DNA from 2 places in the Solwaraspora sp. WMMB335 genome. Region 1 is predicted to be linked to the other one. Evidence: predicted binding sites of a transcription regulator. Region 1 holds the regulator's gene; the other holds the start of a gene.
The links. The regulator HrcA, encoded in region 1, represses chaperone genes, less so after heat shock. The targets are predictions, from matches to a motif close to GGTTNGCACNCTCNNNNNGAGNGTGCNAACC.

Region 1 (7,412 bases):
GGTAGAGCCGTGCGGCCGCCCTGGGTTGCAGGCGGCGTAGCACGGTGGCCGAGATCACCGCCGGGACGACACCGAGACGGACCTCGGTGAAGGCGAAGGTGGCGGTCTCGGCGCAGATGGCGATGTCCGCTGCGGCGATCAGCCCGAGCCCGCCGGCCCGAGCCGGGCCGGCGATCTTGGCCACCACCGGCTTCGGACATTCCCAGACGGCTGCCAGGACGTCACCGAGCATCGCGACCGGCACCTGCCGGGAGGCGTACGCGGCCGCGGTCTCCTTCAGATCCGCCCCGGAGCAGAAGACCGGGCCGGTGTGGTCGAGCACCACCGCCCGTACCCGGGGGTCGGCTGTCGCGGTGGCCAACGCGGCCAGCAACTCGGTCATCAGCGGCGTGGACAGCGCGTTGCGGTTGGCCGGGCTGTCCAGGGTCAACGTGGCGATCCCGCCGGCGGTGGCCGTACCGATCATGGGCTGCGTGGACCTGTTGGGTCGGGGCTCGTCCATGCCGGCACACTAGTTGCCATGCCAGGTCCGCTTCCTGCCGGTGCACCGGTGCCCGCCGACGGCGCGTTGCCCCCGTCCGCTCTGACCGCCGGTGCCGGCCGGCACGGGTTCGGGGTGTACCTGCACGTGCCGTTCTGCGCGGCGCGCTGCGGATACTGCGACTTCAACACCTACACCCCGGCGGAGTTGGGTGGTGCCGTCCCGACCGGGGACTATCTGCAGGCCGTGCTGGCCGAGCTCGAACTGGCCGCCAAGGTCCTCGCACCGCAGCCGCCCCGTCGGGTCGACACCGTCTTCGTCGGCGGCGGTACGCCGACGCTGCTGCCTACCGACGATCTCGCCCGGCTGCTCGACGCGATCGACCGGACCTGGGGTCTGTCGGCCGGCGCGGAGATCACCACCGAGGCGAATCCCGAGTCGGTCACCCCCGACTCGCTGGGAGCGTTGCGCCGGGCCGGCTACACCCGGATCTCGCTCGGCATGCAGTCCGCCGCACCGGCGGTGCTCGCCGTGCTGGACCGCCGCCATACCGCCGGCCGGGCGGTGCGCGCCGCCGAGGAGGCGCGGGCTGCGGGCTTCGCGCACGTCAACCTCGACCTGATCTACGGTACGCCGGGGGAGCGCGCCGAGGACTTCGCGGCCTCGTTGGCGGCGGTGGTGGCGGCGGGTGTGGATCACGTCAGCGCGTACGCGCTGATCGCCGAGGAGGGCACCGCGCTGGCCGCCCGGATGCGTCGCGGGGAGCTGCCCTATCCCGACGACGACGTGGCGGCCGACCGCTACCTTGCGGCCGACGCCGCCCTCGGCGCGGCCGGCTTCGGCTGGTACGAGGTGTCGAACTGGGCCCGGTCGGTGTCCGGGCGGTGCCGGCACAACCTGCTCTACTGGACCGGTGGTGACTGGTGGGGACTTGGTCCGGGCGCGCACAGCCACGTCGGCGGCGTGCGTTGGTGGAACGTCAAGCACCCGGCCGAGTACACCCGCCGGCTGGCGGCCGGGCGGTCGCCGGGCCACGGCCGGGAACTGCTCACCGACGCCGACCAGCGGGTCGAGGCGGTAATGCTGCGATTGCGACTGGTCAGTGGGCTGCCGACGCACCAGCTGACACCCAGCGGCCGGGCGGCGGCCGGCCGGGCGGCGGCCGCCGGCCTGCTCGACGCGGAGGCGTTGGCCGCCGGACAGGCGATACTCACGCTGCGTGGTCGACTGCTGGCCGACGCGGTGGTCCGTGACCTGCTGCCGTGACCGGCGTGACCGGCGTGGCCCCGGGCCGGGCGAGCCGACGCCGGGGCCACGCGGGCATCACTTGATGAAGTTCGCCGACATCGGGTACTTGTAGAGGCTGCCTTCGTTGGCTTTGACGCCAGCGATGATCCCGAAGACGATCTGGATGGCGAACACCACCAGACTCGGGATGAACAGCAGGCACCAGCTGACGAACAGCATCACGAAGGCGATCGCCGACCACAGGATCTGGAAGTTGAGCGCGGCCAGCGCGTGCGCCTTCACCGTCGGCGACTGCTGGCCCTTGGCCAGGTAGGCGATCAGCGGACCGACGAAACCGAGCGGACCGAAGCTGATGAACGCGCCGAGCGCGCCGCCGAAGTGGGCGACCAGTGCCCAGGTCTTCTCGTCGTTCGTGGCATAGCCGGCCGGGGGTGGACCTCCGTACGCCGGACCGCCGGGTGGGTATCCGCCACCCGGCGGCGGGTAGCCCCCAGGCGGCGGATACCCGCCGGGCGGCGGTGGGCTCTCGCCGCCGGGCGGCGGGTGGTATCCGGGAGAGGAGGCCTCGCCCGGCATCGAGTAGGACCCTGGGGGTGGGGGCGGGGAGGTCGGATCCGGCGGAGTGCCGCCGGGGCCGTTTTCCCCTGGTGGGCGAGGTGGTTCAGTCATGTCCGACACGGTAGGGGGACGAATCAAGACATGCCAGCTAGCCCCGCCGATGATTTGCTGGCGTACGGCGATTTGTCCTGGCCGGAAGGCGGCTGCGGACCGGTCGACGGCCTGTTGCGTGAGCTTGACGTGATCGGCTGATCACACCCGGCATCGGGGTGCCAATTCTGATCATATTTGACCCTATTCGGCACCTGGTCCCGGAAACCGATCATCGCCTCACCGTCCCGGGCGACGTATGCTGGCACTCACGGCCGGCGAGTGCCAGCACCCGGACCGGGGCCCGCGCCGGTTCGTGACGCGCCGACACGATGACCCGGTCGTGACTCGGTCCGTGTCCGGCCCGGTCGGCAGTGTCGGGTTGCCGACATCGGAGGGGGTGGAAGGTGGGTCTCGACGACCGCAAGCTCGACGTGCTCCGGGCAATTGTCGAGGACTACGTCGCCACCCAGGAGCCGGTCGGCAGCAGGGCGTTGGTCGAGCGGCACCAACTCGGCGTCTCGCCGGCTACCGTTCGTAACGACATGGCAGTGCTGGAGGAGGAGGGCTACATCCGTCAACCGCACACCAGCGCCGGGCGGGTGCCGACCGACCGGGGATACCGGCTCTTCGTCGACCGGCTGTCCCGGGTCAAACCGCTCAGCCCGGCCGAGCGGCGGGCGATCGAGCGCTTCCTGGCCGGTGCGGTCGATCTCGACGACGTGGTGCACCGGACCGTCCGGCTGCTCGCCCAGCTCACCCGGCAGGTCGCCGTCGTGCAGTATCCGAGCCTGTCCCGGTCCGCTGTTCGTCACCTGGAGTTGGTGCCGATTTCGACCACCCGGCTGATGCTGGTGCTGATCGTCGACACCGGCCGGGTCGAGCAGCGGCTGGTCGAACTTCCCGCACCGATCTCCGCCGAGGATGTGACCGATCTGCGGCGGCTCGCCAACGAGAAACTCGGCGGATGTCGGCTCTCCGACACGCCGCCGCTGGTCCAGGCACTGGTCGACGAGGCGTCGCCGGCGCTGCGACCAGCGATGACTACGCTGTCCACGGTGTTGCTGGAGACTCTGGTCGAGCGGCACGAGGAGCGCATTGCGTTGGCCGGGACCGCTAACCTGGCCAGGGGGGGACTTCTCGACTTCCAAGGCTCCCTGCGTCCGATACTGGAGGCACTGGAGGAGGAGGTCATCCTGCTCAAGCTGATCGGCGAGGCCGAGCCAAGCACACTGCGGGTGCGCATCGGCGACGAGAACGAGATCGACAACCTGCGGGCCGCCTCAGTCGTCAGCACCGGATACGGCCCAGGCGCCACGATCGTGGCCGGCCTCGGGGTGCTCGGCCCCACCCGGATGGACTACCCCGGCACCATCGCCACGGTCCGAGCCGTGGCACGCTACGTCGGTGATCTGCTGGCGCAGAACTGACCGGCGAGCAAATACCGACCTACCCGGCGAACTGCACACGCGAGACTGACACATGAGGACACCAGACGCAGTGGCCAAGGACTATTACGGGATCCTCGGCGTAAGCCGGGACGCTTCCGCCGAAGACATCAAACGGGCCTATCGGAAGCTGGCCCGGCAATACCACCCGGACGTCAATCCGGACCCGGCGGCTGCCGACAAGTTCAAGGACATCACCGCCGCGTACGAGGTGCTCTCCGACGACCAGAAGCGGCAGATCGTCGACCTCGGCGGTGATCCGCTCGCCCCCGGCGGCGCGCCGGGCGGCGGCCCGGGTGGAGCCGGACCATTCGTCGGTTTCCAGGACATCATGGACGCCTTCTTCGGCGCGGCGGCCGGTTCCCGTGGGCCGCGTTCGCGCACCCGGCCGGGTGCCGACGCGATCCTTCGACTGGAACTCGACCTCGCCGAGACGGCGTTCGGCGTCGAGGCGCCGATCACCGTCGACACCGCGGTGATCTGCACGACCTGCTCCGGGGCGGGCACCGCCGCCGGCACCCATCTGGCGACCTGCGAGGCGTGCGGGGGGCGCGGCGAGGTGCAGTCGGTGCAGCGCACCTTCCTCGGCCAGGTCGTCTCGTCCCGCCCCTGCGTCGCCTGCCAGGGGTACGGCACGGTGATTCCGCACCCCTGCCCGACCTGTGGCGGCGACGGCCGGGTCCGTACCCGGCGGTCGCTCACCGTCAAGATCCCCGCCGGCGTCGAGGACGGCATGCGGATCCGGCTGGCCCAGCAGGGCGAGGTCGGACCGGGCGGCGGCACCGCCGGTGACCTGTACGTCGAGATCCACGAGCGGCCGCACGACGTCTACTCCCGCAAGGGCGACGACCTGCACTGCCGGGTCACCGTTCCGATGACCGCGGCGGCGCTGGGCACCCGGCTGACCATCCGCACTCTGGACAGCGACGAGCCGGTGGACGTCAAGCCCGGCACCCAGCCGGGTGCCACGCTGCGGCTGCGTGGCCGAGGTGTGCCGCATCTGCGCGGTACCGGTCGAGGCGACCTGTACGTGCACCTCGACGTGCGTACGCCCACCAAACTCGACGCCGATCAGGAGCGGACGCTGCGCGAGTTCGCCAAGTCCCGGGGCGAGGAAGTGGCCGAGCTGAGCAAGCAGGGCGGGTTCTTCTCCCGGATGCGCGACGCGTTCAACGGCCACGCGTGAGCGCCGGCCAGTGAGCGTTGACCGGCCCGGCCGACCGTGAGCGCGCCGCTGTTCCTGGTCGACCAGGTGCCTGCCGGGCCGACGTACACCCTCGACGGGCCGGAAGGGCGACATGCCGCCGCCGTGGTCCGGTTGCGCGTCGGCGAACCGCTGCTGCTCACCGACGGCCGGGGCGGGATCGCCAACACGGTGGTCGACACGGTCACCCGCAACAGCCTGGACCTGCGGATTCTCCAGGTGACCAGGACCGCCCCGCCCGATCCCCGGCTGGTCGTCGCACAGGGTGTCGCCAAGGGCGATCGCGGCGAGTTGGCCGTCCAGGCGATGACCGAGGTCGGGGTCGACGAGATCGTGCCCTGGGCGGCGGCCCGGTCGGTGACCCGCTGGCGCGACGATCGGGGAGCCCGGTCCCGGCAACGGTGGGTGAACACCGCCCGGGAAGCCGCCAAGCAGGCCCGCCGCTGTTGGTTACCGGCGATCGGCGGCACCGACGACCAGCCGGCCGCGTCGACCGCGGCGGTCGCCGCCCGGATCGCCACCGTCACCGGCGCCGCATTCGCGCTACACGAGTCGGCCGCCGACCGGCTGGCTACCGCGCGCCTTCCCGACAGCGGCGAGATCCTGCTGGTGGTCGGGCCCGAAGGCGGGATCGACGACGCTGAGCTGGCCGCCTTCACCCGGGCCGGCGCGCATGTGGTGCGGCTGGGGGACACGGTGCTGCGCACCTCGACGGCCGGTGTCGCGGCGCTCGCCGTGCTGGCGGTGCGACTCGGCCGTTGGTAGCTCGCGCGCCCGTTGGTAGACCCGTCACCACTGCCTCTACGATCACGTGACGTGAGTGACAACTGTGTTTTCTGTCGGATCGCGGCCGGCGAGCTGCCGACCACCTTGCTGCACACCAGCCCCAACACCGTCGCGTTCCGGGACCTGAACCCCCAGGCGCCGACGCATGTGCTGGTCATCCCCAAGCGGCACCACACCGATGTGGCCGCGCTCGCCACGGCCGATCCCGCACTCGCCGGTGAGGTGCTGGCCACGGCCGCCACGGTGGCTCAGGCCGAAGGACTGGGCGCGAACGGCTTCCGGTTGATCTTCAACACCGGCCGGTACGCCGGCCAGGAGGTGTTCCACGTGCACGCCCACGTCGTCGGCGGCGCCCCGCTCGGTCCAATGCTCGTCCGGTGACACCGCCCCAGCCGTCCCTCCGACCTCCCGCCGTCTCTCCGGCGATCTTGGGCAAATCATTGGACAAATTGGATAAATGCTCTCGATGAGTCCAAGATCGTCGGGGAAATGGAGACGGTGCGTGCGGCGTTGAGCCGATACGATGGGATGCATACCGCCCGCCGCGACCCCGGCCGCGGCGCTGACAACGAGAGCAGGTGCGAAAGGCCGCCACGGCCGACCCATGACCGGCACTCCACCTCCCGGGCAGGCCCGGGTGCAGACCAAGATCACCGTTCCGGACCCGCAGATCATGGTCAACCTGCTCGGTGCAGGCGACGAGATCCTGCGGTTGATCGAGCAGTCTGTCGTCAGCGACGTGCACGTACGGGGCAACGAGATCACCATCACCGGTGCCCCGGCGGACAACGCGGTCGCCGAACGCCTCTTCAGCGAACTGCTCGAACTCATCGCCAAGGGCGAGACCCTCACCACCGACGCGGTACGGCGTACCGTCGGCATGCTCGCCCAGGGCGGCGCCGAGCGCCCCGCGGACGTGCTCACCCTCAACATTTTGTCCCGCCGTGGGCGAACCATCCGGCCCAAGACCCTGGGGCAGAAGCGCTACGTCGACGCGATCGACGAGCACACCATCGTGTTCGGCATCGGCCCGGCCGGCACCGGCAAGACGTATCTGGCGATGGCCAAGGCCGTCCAGGCCCTGCAGGCCAAACAGGTCAACCGGATCATCCTGACCCGCCCGGCGGTCGAGGCCGGTGAGCGGCTCGGCTTCCTGCCCGGCACCCTGTACGAGAAGATCGACCCCTACCTGCGCCCGCTCTACGACGCGCTGCACGACATGCTCGACCCCGACTCCATCCCGAAACTGATGGCGGCGGGCACCATCGAGGTCGCGCCGCTGGCCTACATGCGGGGTCGCACGCTCAACGACGCGTTCATCATTCTGGACGAGGCACAGAACACCACGCCCGAGCAGATGAAGATGTTCCTCACCCGGCTCGGCTTCGGCTCCCGGATCGTGGTCACCGGCGACGTCACCCAGGTCGACCTGCCCGGCGGCACGACCAGCGGGCTGCGGACCGTACGGGACATCCTCTCCGGCCTCGACGACGTGCACTTCGCCCAGCTGTCCAGCACCGACGTGGTCCGCCACCGGTTGGTCAGCGACATCGTCGACGCCTACGCCCGGTGGGACGCCGATCGCGAGGCACAGCAG
Region 2 (7,412 bases), 3.2 Mb from region 1:
CGCCCACCTCGGCCACGGCCGCGGTGAGCGCGTGCGAGTTCGCGTCGACCACCTGCCCCGGTTGACTGCTGCGGCCGACGTCCACCAACTCGTCGCCGGTGGCCACGATGACCACCCGCGGGCTGGGCCGCACCACCACGTGCCCGATGCCGGTGGCGGCGAACACCGCCACCATCGCCGGTGTCACGTAGGCACCGGCCGGAGCCAGTACCGCACCGGCCGGCAGTTCGTCGCCGGCCCGGCGCACGCCGTGACCTCGACGCGGCGCCTCGAAGATCTCCACCGCGGCCATGCCCTGGTCGGTCCAGTCGACCGGAACGACCACGTCGGCGGCGATCGGCAGGGGTGCCCCGGCGGCCACCGAGAAGCAGGTACCCGGGGTGAGCCGGACCGGCCGCCAACTGGCCGCGCCCAGGTCGCCGACGACGTTCAGCCGCACCGAGCGCGGCGGTGCCGGCGGGACCGGTGGCACCGCCGATCGGCCGGACTGGTTCGCCGACCAGCCGGCCGGATGCGCCGACCTGCTGCGCTGCTGCGCGGACCAACCGGCCGGGTGCGCTGCCCGACCGGTGGGGTACGCGGAACGGCTGGCCGGGACCGTGTTGCCACCCCGGCCGGCCGTCGCGATGTCCTCCCAGCGCGCCGCGTAGCCGTCGATCGCGGCCTGGTCGAACGCGGGGAAGGCGTGCGGAGCCACGACAGCCTCGGCGAGGAGATTGCCGTGCGCCTGGGTGAGGTCGAGGTCGAGCGGCGGCAGCGGCCGGATCCTGCGCAGCACACTGCCCAGGTATTCGGCAAGCGGCGTCAGCTCGTTGAAGGCCGCCTCGGCGCCGGCCGTCGCGGTCATGTAGTAGGCACCCCGGGCGAGTCGGCGATGAACTCCTTGAGCCAGGACCGGAACTGGTCGCCGAGCCCGTCACGCTGGCAGGCGATCTGCACCACAGCCTGCAGGTAACCCAGCGGGGCACCGGTGTCGTAGCGGGTCCCGCGGTAGACGATGCCGTGCACCGGCGTGCCCTCGCCCAGCAGCATGGCCATCGCGTCGGTCAGTTGGATCTCGCCGCCGCTACCCGGCTTGGTGCGCTTGATCGCGTCGAAGATGCTCGCCGGCAGCACGTAGCGGCCGAGTACGGCGAGATTGCTCGGCGCGTCCTCGGCGGACGGCTTTTCCACCAGGCCGGTGACCCGGACGATGTCGGCACCGTTCTGCACCGACTCGGCTGCCGGCTCGACCGAGGCGATGCCGTACCGTTTGGTCTCGGCCGGCGGCACCTCCATAAAGGCCAGTACGATCCCGCCGGCCCGGGACTGTAGGTCGATCATGGCCGGCAGCAGCGGATCGTCCTCATCGACGAACTCGTCACCGAGCAGTACGGCGAACGGCTCGTCGCCGATGTGCGCCTGCGCGCAGCCGACCGCGTGACCGAGCCCGAGCGGCTCGTGCTGGCGGCAGGTGTAGATCTCGGCCAGCTCGCTCGGCCGGCGTATTGCGGCCAGCCGTTCCTGGTCGCCCTTGTCGGCCAGCCGGGACTCCAGGTAGGGCTGGCGGTCGAAATGATCGACCATCGAGGTCTTGCCCCGGCCGGTGATCAGCAGTACGTCGTTGATCCCGGCGGCGGTCGCTTCCTCGACGATGTACTGCAGGACCGGGCGATCGACGAGCGGGAGGAGTTCCTTCGGCACTGCTTTCGTGGCAGGCAGGAAGCGGGTGGCGAGCCCGGCGGCGGGGATGACCGCCTTCACCGCCCGCTGACCGGCTCCGGCGCGAAGGGGCGTTGCTGGGGTGGCTGCATGCTCCGACATGCCGCGAGACTATCGGCCACGGCTCTGTCGCGGCGGGTGTGGCCCAAAAGACGCGCCGCCGCCACGTGGCAGTCCGCCATCCGGGTTGGCCGTGCTGGTGCCCACGGTGAGACGTCCGGTACGCCGGGGTGCGGATTCGGCGACCCGGAACGTGTCGCGGCCAGCGGCTTTCGCCGCGTACAGCGCGTCGTCCGCGGCGTCGAGGACGTCTCCCCCGCTAGCGGCATGATCCGGATAAACGGCGATACCGATCGATACCGTGACGGAGATCGTGGTACGTCCACGGCCGGTCGGGCCGGCGTGCGGCTCGACCCGGATCGGGGCTTCCCGTACGGCCGCACAGAGCCGCTCGGCGACGATCAGTCCACCGCGTACGTCGGTTTCCGGCAACAGCACGACGAACTCCTCACCGCCTTGACGGAAGGCCAGATCGACTTCGCGGATCTCGGCCCGGATCCGGCGGGCGAACTCGACCAGGACGCTGTCCCCGGCGGCATGCCCGTACGTGTCGTTGACGTCCTTGAAACGGTCCAGATCGAGCACGAGAACAGCGAGCATCCGACCGAACCGGTTGGCCCGCTCGATTTCCCGGTGGATCGACTCCCGCAGGTGCCGGTAGTTCCACAACCCGGTGAGCGGGTCGGTCACCGACAGCCGCTCGGCTTCCTTGTGCATCCGGACGTTGTTCACCGCCACCGCCGCGTGTCCGGCGAAGGTACGCAGGGTCATCAGGTCGGCGTCGTCGAACTCGTCCCCGCCGAGCCGGTCGTAGACGGCGAGCACCCCGAATGCCGCCGGGGCGGCGGCAGCCGGGCGGCGGACGGACTGCCGGGTGGTCTGCGGATCCGATGTCTCGACGCTGGCGGCTCCGGCATCCTCGCTCCAGTCCGGGACCGAGAACGGGACCGCCACATAGGTCCGGCAGGCCGGTTCGTACGCCGACAGCGCCGGACCGTCCCGCTCGATCCGGCCCCGCCTCGGCTGACCGCTGAGCGCGACGGTGCCGAGCAGGCCAGTGCCGAGGGGAACCTGCAGGTCACCGCCTGAACTGTCGTCGTTGCCCTGGCCCGCACCGGCCGCCTGCGGGCCGGGGGTCGCGCCACCCGCGCCACCCGCGCCAGTGCTGCCGGCAGCCCCGGATACCCCGGATGCGGTCGATGCCCCCGGTGTGGCGGATACTCCCGACGCGGTGGATGGGGCGGGTGCCACGGTCCGGTTCGAAGTCTGCCCGACCAGAACGCCGGCGGCCGGGTCGAGGACCAGCACCGCGCCGTCGCGGGCACCGGTTGCGGCCAGCGCGGTCTGCAGAATCACCCGCAGGATCCGTTGCAGGTCATGGGTGCTCGACAGGGTGTCGCCAAGGATGGTCAGTTGCCCGCGCAGTTGGTCCCGGCTCGCGGTCAACGCCTGCACGTACGACTGCGCTTCCCGGGTCATCCGGTTGAAGATGCCGGCGAGCTGGCTCACCTCGTCGGATCCGCGCACCGGCACCCGGGCGGCGAGATCGCCGTCGACCACCCGGCTGGCCGCCTCGGCGAGCTCGGCCAGCGGTGCGGTCGTCGATCGGGCCAGCCACCAGGCGGCGACGACCGCGAGCAGTCCGGCCAACACGACGGTGGCGACGAGCATGGCGTACAGCCCGGACAGTTGCTCACGTGGCGTGGACAGCACCATCGACAGTGGTTGACCTGGCCCGGGACCGATGCGCCGGACGTGCCGACCGCCGTCGATCCAGATGCTGTCACCGTCAGCGAGGCCACTGACGGTAGCCAGCACGCCGCTGCGAGTATTTGCCGATTCGGTGCTGTACACGACCTCCGTGCCGGCGAAGTCGCGCAGCACCGTGACCGCTACTCCGCTGGAGTCGGCCAGCCGGGCGACGAACTGGGCATCGAGCAGTTGCGCCGCCGTCACCCGGCCCAGGAAGGCGCCGTCGGCGTCGCGGATCTCGACCTCGGCGGCGACCGCGAGAAGCACGGCAGACGGATCCGATGACGCGCTGGGAGCAGGCGATGCACTGGGAGCAGGTGACGCGCTGGGAGCAGGTGACGCGCTGGGAGCAGGTGACGCGGCCGACGGTTCCGGCGAACGTGCGGTGGCATCGCCGGTGCCACAGCTGAGCCATGGCTGGGCGAGGTCCTCGCCGGTGGCGGCGATCGGCGACCCGTCCGCCGCGCTCACCGCCACGGCCGAGGCGAGCCCACGCCGCACCGCTTGCTCTGCGGCGGTGCGCAGCCGCCCAGGTTCGGACAGCAGCGCCACTGAGCCGGCAGTGGCCTCCAGCCGGGCGCAGAGCGCGCCGATCGAGGTACGGATGCTCGCCGTCGCCAGGTCGAGGCGCTCGGCGGAGCGGCTTTGCCCGACGGCGGCCACGGTCGCCCCGACGAAAAACGCTCCGAGGAGGACCGGTCCGAGCACGACCGACAGGAAGGCGGTAGTCAACCGTCCACGCAGGGTCACGCTTCCCCCAGAGAATTCTGCACCTCGATGGTGCGATGCTGACACAGCTCAGATGATCCGCAGCGATGGCCACCAGGAGTGTTGGGTGTCGGATTTACCCGATAGAGCAACTGACTGCTCGCTGACCAAGGACAGACTCCGTACTGCCATTCTGGACCGGCGGCGCAAGCTGGGCGAGCGCCAGGTCACCGCAGCCCGGATCCAGGTTCAGGCGACGCTGCGGGAACTGGTGCGTCACACTGCCACAGTGCAGGTCGCGGCGTACGTACCGGTGGGCCGCGAGCCGGGCGGACCGGATCTGCCGGCGCGCCTCGCCGAGCTGGTCGGCAGGTCGGATCAGGTACTCCTGCCGGTCCTGCTTGCCGACGGTGACCTGGATTGGGCCGCGTTCGGCGGGCCGGTGGGGCTTCGCGGCACCGGGCACGGGCTGATCGAACCGACCGGCCCGCGACTCGGACCCTCGGCGGTTGCCGACGCCGGCCTGGTGGTGGTGCCGGCACTCGCCGTCGACACCCGCGGCGTACGACTGGGACGCGGCGGCGGCTCGTACGACCGGGCGCTCACCCGGGTGTCCAGCCACGTCCCGGTCGTCGCGCTGCTGTACGACGGCGAGATTCTCGCGGAGGTGCCGGCCGAACCGCACGACCGTCCGGTGACCGCCGCCGTCACCCCGGCCGGGCTGCGTCGACTGCCCGCAACGTCGGTCCGGGGCCGGCCCCCGCCCGACCGAGGCTGGCCGCCATCGCGGTAGTCAAGGTGAGCCGCTGCACACTTCTGCTGGACGTAGTGGCCTCCGATGCCGCACCATTGGCACTCGAATAGGTTGAGTGCCAGACGGCCGGCCAAGTTCGGAGGAGACCGTGCCTACCTACCAGTACGCCTGCACCGAGTGCGGACACCAGCTTGAGGCGGTGCAGTCCTTCACCGATGAGCCGCTGCAGGAGTGCCCGTCGTGCACCGGGCGGCTTCGCAAGGTCTTCAACTCCGTCGGCATCGTGTTCAAGGGTTCCGGCTTCTACCGGACCGACTCCCGCAACGGGGAGGGCAAGGGCACCGCCAACGGTGCCAACTCGTCGGAAAAGTCGGACAAGAAGGACTCGTCGACCACGAAGCCCTCGACCGGTTCGAGCGAGTCCGCCGCATCGAGCAGCACCACGTCGAACGGCAGCGGCACGGGTGGCTCGACCACCACGGCCAAGGCACCGGCGGCGGCGAACTCGGCGAGCAGCTGAGCCGTCAGTCCCAGTGCGGCGGGCGCTCGGCCAGCAGCCACTCGTCGTCGCCGACGCGCTCGCCCCAACCGCGATCGGTGTCGTCGCTGGTCTGCTCCGGCAGCAGCGGCCCCCCATCGTCGCCGAGATCGACGAACCGGTCGGCGTCACCGGTGCGGTCACCCGGCCGGGAATCGTCCAGTCTGCGCACGGTGTCAGGCTACTCCCGGCGAGGTTACTGCGGCGGCGGCGCTGGCGCGCCCGCTGCCGACGCGGGCCTTCACCCACCGCCCGGACAGCGGAGAGCGGGACGCCCACCCGTGTTCCGGTAGCGTCGATCAGCGTGACGAACGATGACGGCCGGGCGGGCGACGCGGGCGACACTGGCGACGAATACTGGCAGCGACCGAGCCCGCAGGCCACCGGCGACGAGTTCGGCGCGGGCCACGGCCACGGCCACCGTCACGGCACCGGTCGCCGCGACGCCGGGCAGGACCACGCCGCTGCCGGTGCCGACCCGGCGAGCGGCTACTGCGGCCCGCCGGTCGGGACGCCTCCGCCGCCGGGCTGGCGCCCACCGCTGGTCGTCAACCCCGCACCGCCACGATCGCTGCCGGCTCAGGACGCCGCCGCGCTCGACGAAGCAGAACGCGGCGCCCGTACCGTCACCTACGGTGTCGGCATGATCGTCGGTGCAGTAATGATCGTCCTGGTTTGTCTGCTCTGCTCCAGGTTGCTGTTCTGAGATCCGGGCGCTGTCACGAGGTCCGACCGACCATGTTCCGCCGCCCGACCGACCATGTTTTGACGCCCGACCGACCAGCAGCCGGTTGTGGCAGCCGCCACGATAGCCGTGGCTCTATCTTGAACAGCGCTCACCTGCGTGTTTCGATGAACGGATGGCGGCAGAAGAGCAACTGCGTAGCCGGGGGCTCAGAGTGACCCGGCCACGCCTGGCCGTGCTCGACGTGCTGTCTCATGGCGGCCATCGCGGCGTCGACGAGATCGCCCGTGAGGTACGCGACCGCATCGGCTCGGTGTCGACCCAGGCAGTGTACGACGTGCTCAACGCGCTGACCCTGGCCGGGCTGGCCCGACGGATCGAGCCGGCCGGCGGTGCGGCCCGTTACGAGGCCCGCACCGGAGACAACCATCACCACGTGGTGTGCCGCGACTGCGGACAGGTCGACGACGTGGACTGCACCGTCGGGGCCGCTCCCTGCCTGGAGCCGAGCACCACCCACGGGTTCGCGATCGACGAAGCCGAAGTGACGTTCTGGGGACTCTGCCCGGCATGCCAGGACGGTCGCGCCCGATGACCGCCGGTGCGCGATGACCGGATCGACCGACGATCTGGGGCTGTTCGGTCCGGATTCCGTCACCTGGCGGGTGCACGACGAGCCGATCCTCGTCGTGGCCGGGCTGCGCTCGCTCTACTTGCAGGCGCTGCATCCGCAGGCCATCGCCGGGGTCGCGCAGAACTCCGACTACCGGTCGGATCCGTTCGGCCGGCTACTGCGCACTTCGAGCTACGTCGCGACGACCGTGTGGGGCACCATCGCCGAGGCCGAAGCCGCCGGCGAACGGATTCGCCGGCTGCACGCGCGGCTGCGGGCGACCGATCCGCAGACCGGCGAGAAGTTCCGGATCGACCACCCGGATCTGCTGCGCTGGGTGCACGTCGCCGAGGTGGAGTCGTTCCTGACCACCGCGACCCGGGCCGGTCTGGCGCTGAGCCCGGCCGAGGTGGATCGCTACTACGCCGAGCAGCGCCGCAGCGCCGCCCTGGTCGGGCTCGACCCGGCCGGCGTGCCGGGCAGTGCCGCCGAGGTCGCCGCGTACTACCGTGACGTCCGTCCGCAGCTGCGGATGACCAGGCAGGCTGCCGACACCGCCCTGTTCCTCACCGCACCGCCGGTGCCAGAGCAGCTGGGCCTG

Region 2: ACN27F_RS13810 (FmdB family zinc ribbon protein) is a predicted target of HrcA. The motif match lies at 5,069-5,099, and genes of this name have one in related genera.

The regions. Positions count from the first base shown of each region.
Region 1 is NZ_JBMHMF010000001.1:6,398,472-6,405,883, forward strand. It holds gene ACN27F_RS27530 (enoyl-CoA hydratase-related protein) at 1-466, opposite strand, end outside; gene hemW (radical SAM family heme chaperone HemW) at 521-1,747, shown strand; gene ACN27F_RS27540 (DUF4870 domain-containing protein) at 1,805-2,398, opposite strand; gene hrcA (heat-inducible transcriptional repressor HrcA) at 2,785-3,807, shown strand; gene dnaJ (molecular chaperone DnaJ) at 3,878-5,011, shown strand; gene ACN27F_RS27555 (16S rRNA (uracil(1498)-N(3))-methyltransferase) at 5,048-5,794, shown strand; gene ACN27F_RS27560 (histidine triad nucleotide-binding protein) at 5,846-6,196, shown strand; gene ACN27F_RS27565 (PhoH family protein) at 6,420-7,412, shown strand, end outside.
Region 2 is NZ_JBMHMF010000001.1:3,224,945-3,232,356, forward strand. It holds gene glp (gephyrin-like molybdotransferase Glp) at 1-847, opposite strand, end outside; gene ACN27F_RS13795 (UTP--glucose-1-phosphate uridylyltransferase) at 844-1,803, opposite strand; gene ACN27F_RS13800 (diguanylate cyclase) at 1,813-4,263, opposite strand; gene ACN27F_RS13805 (5-formyltetrahydrofolate cyclo-ligase) at 4,349-5,014, shown strand; gene ACN27F_RS13810 (FmdB family zinc ribbon protein) at 5,124-5,495, shown strand; gene ACN27F_RS13815 (hypothetical protein) at 5,500-5,685, opposite strand; gene ACN27F_RS13820 (hypothetical protein) at 5,818-6,219, shown strand; gene ACN27F_RS13825 (Fur family transcriptional regulator) at 6,374-6,793, shown strand; gene ACN27F_RS13830 (oxygenase MpaB family protein) at 6,807-7,412, shown strand, end outside.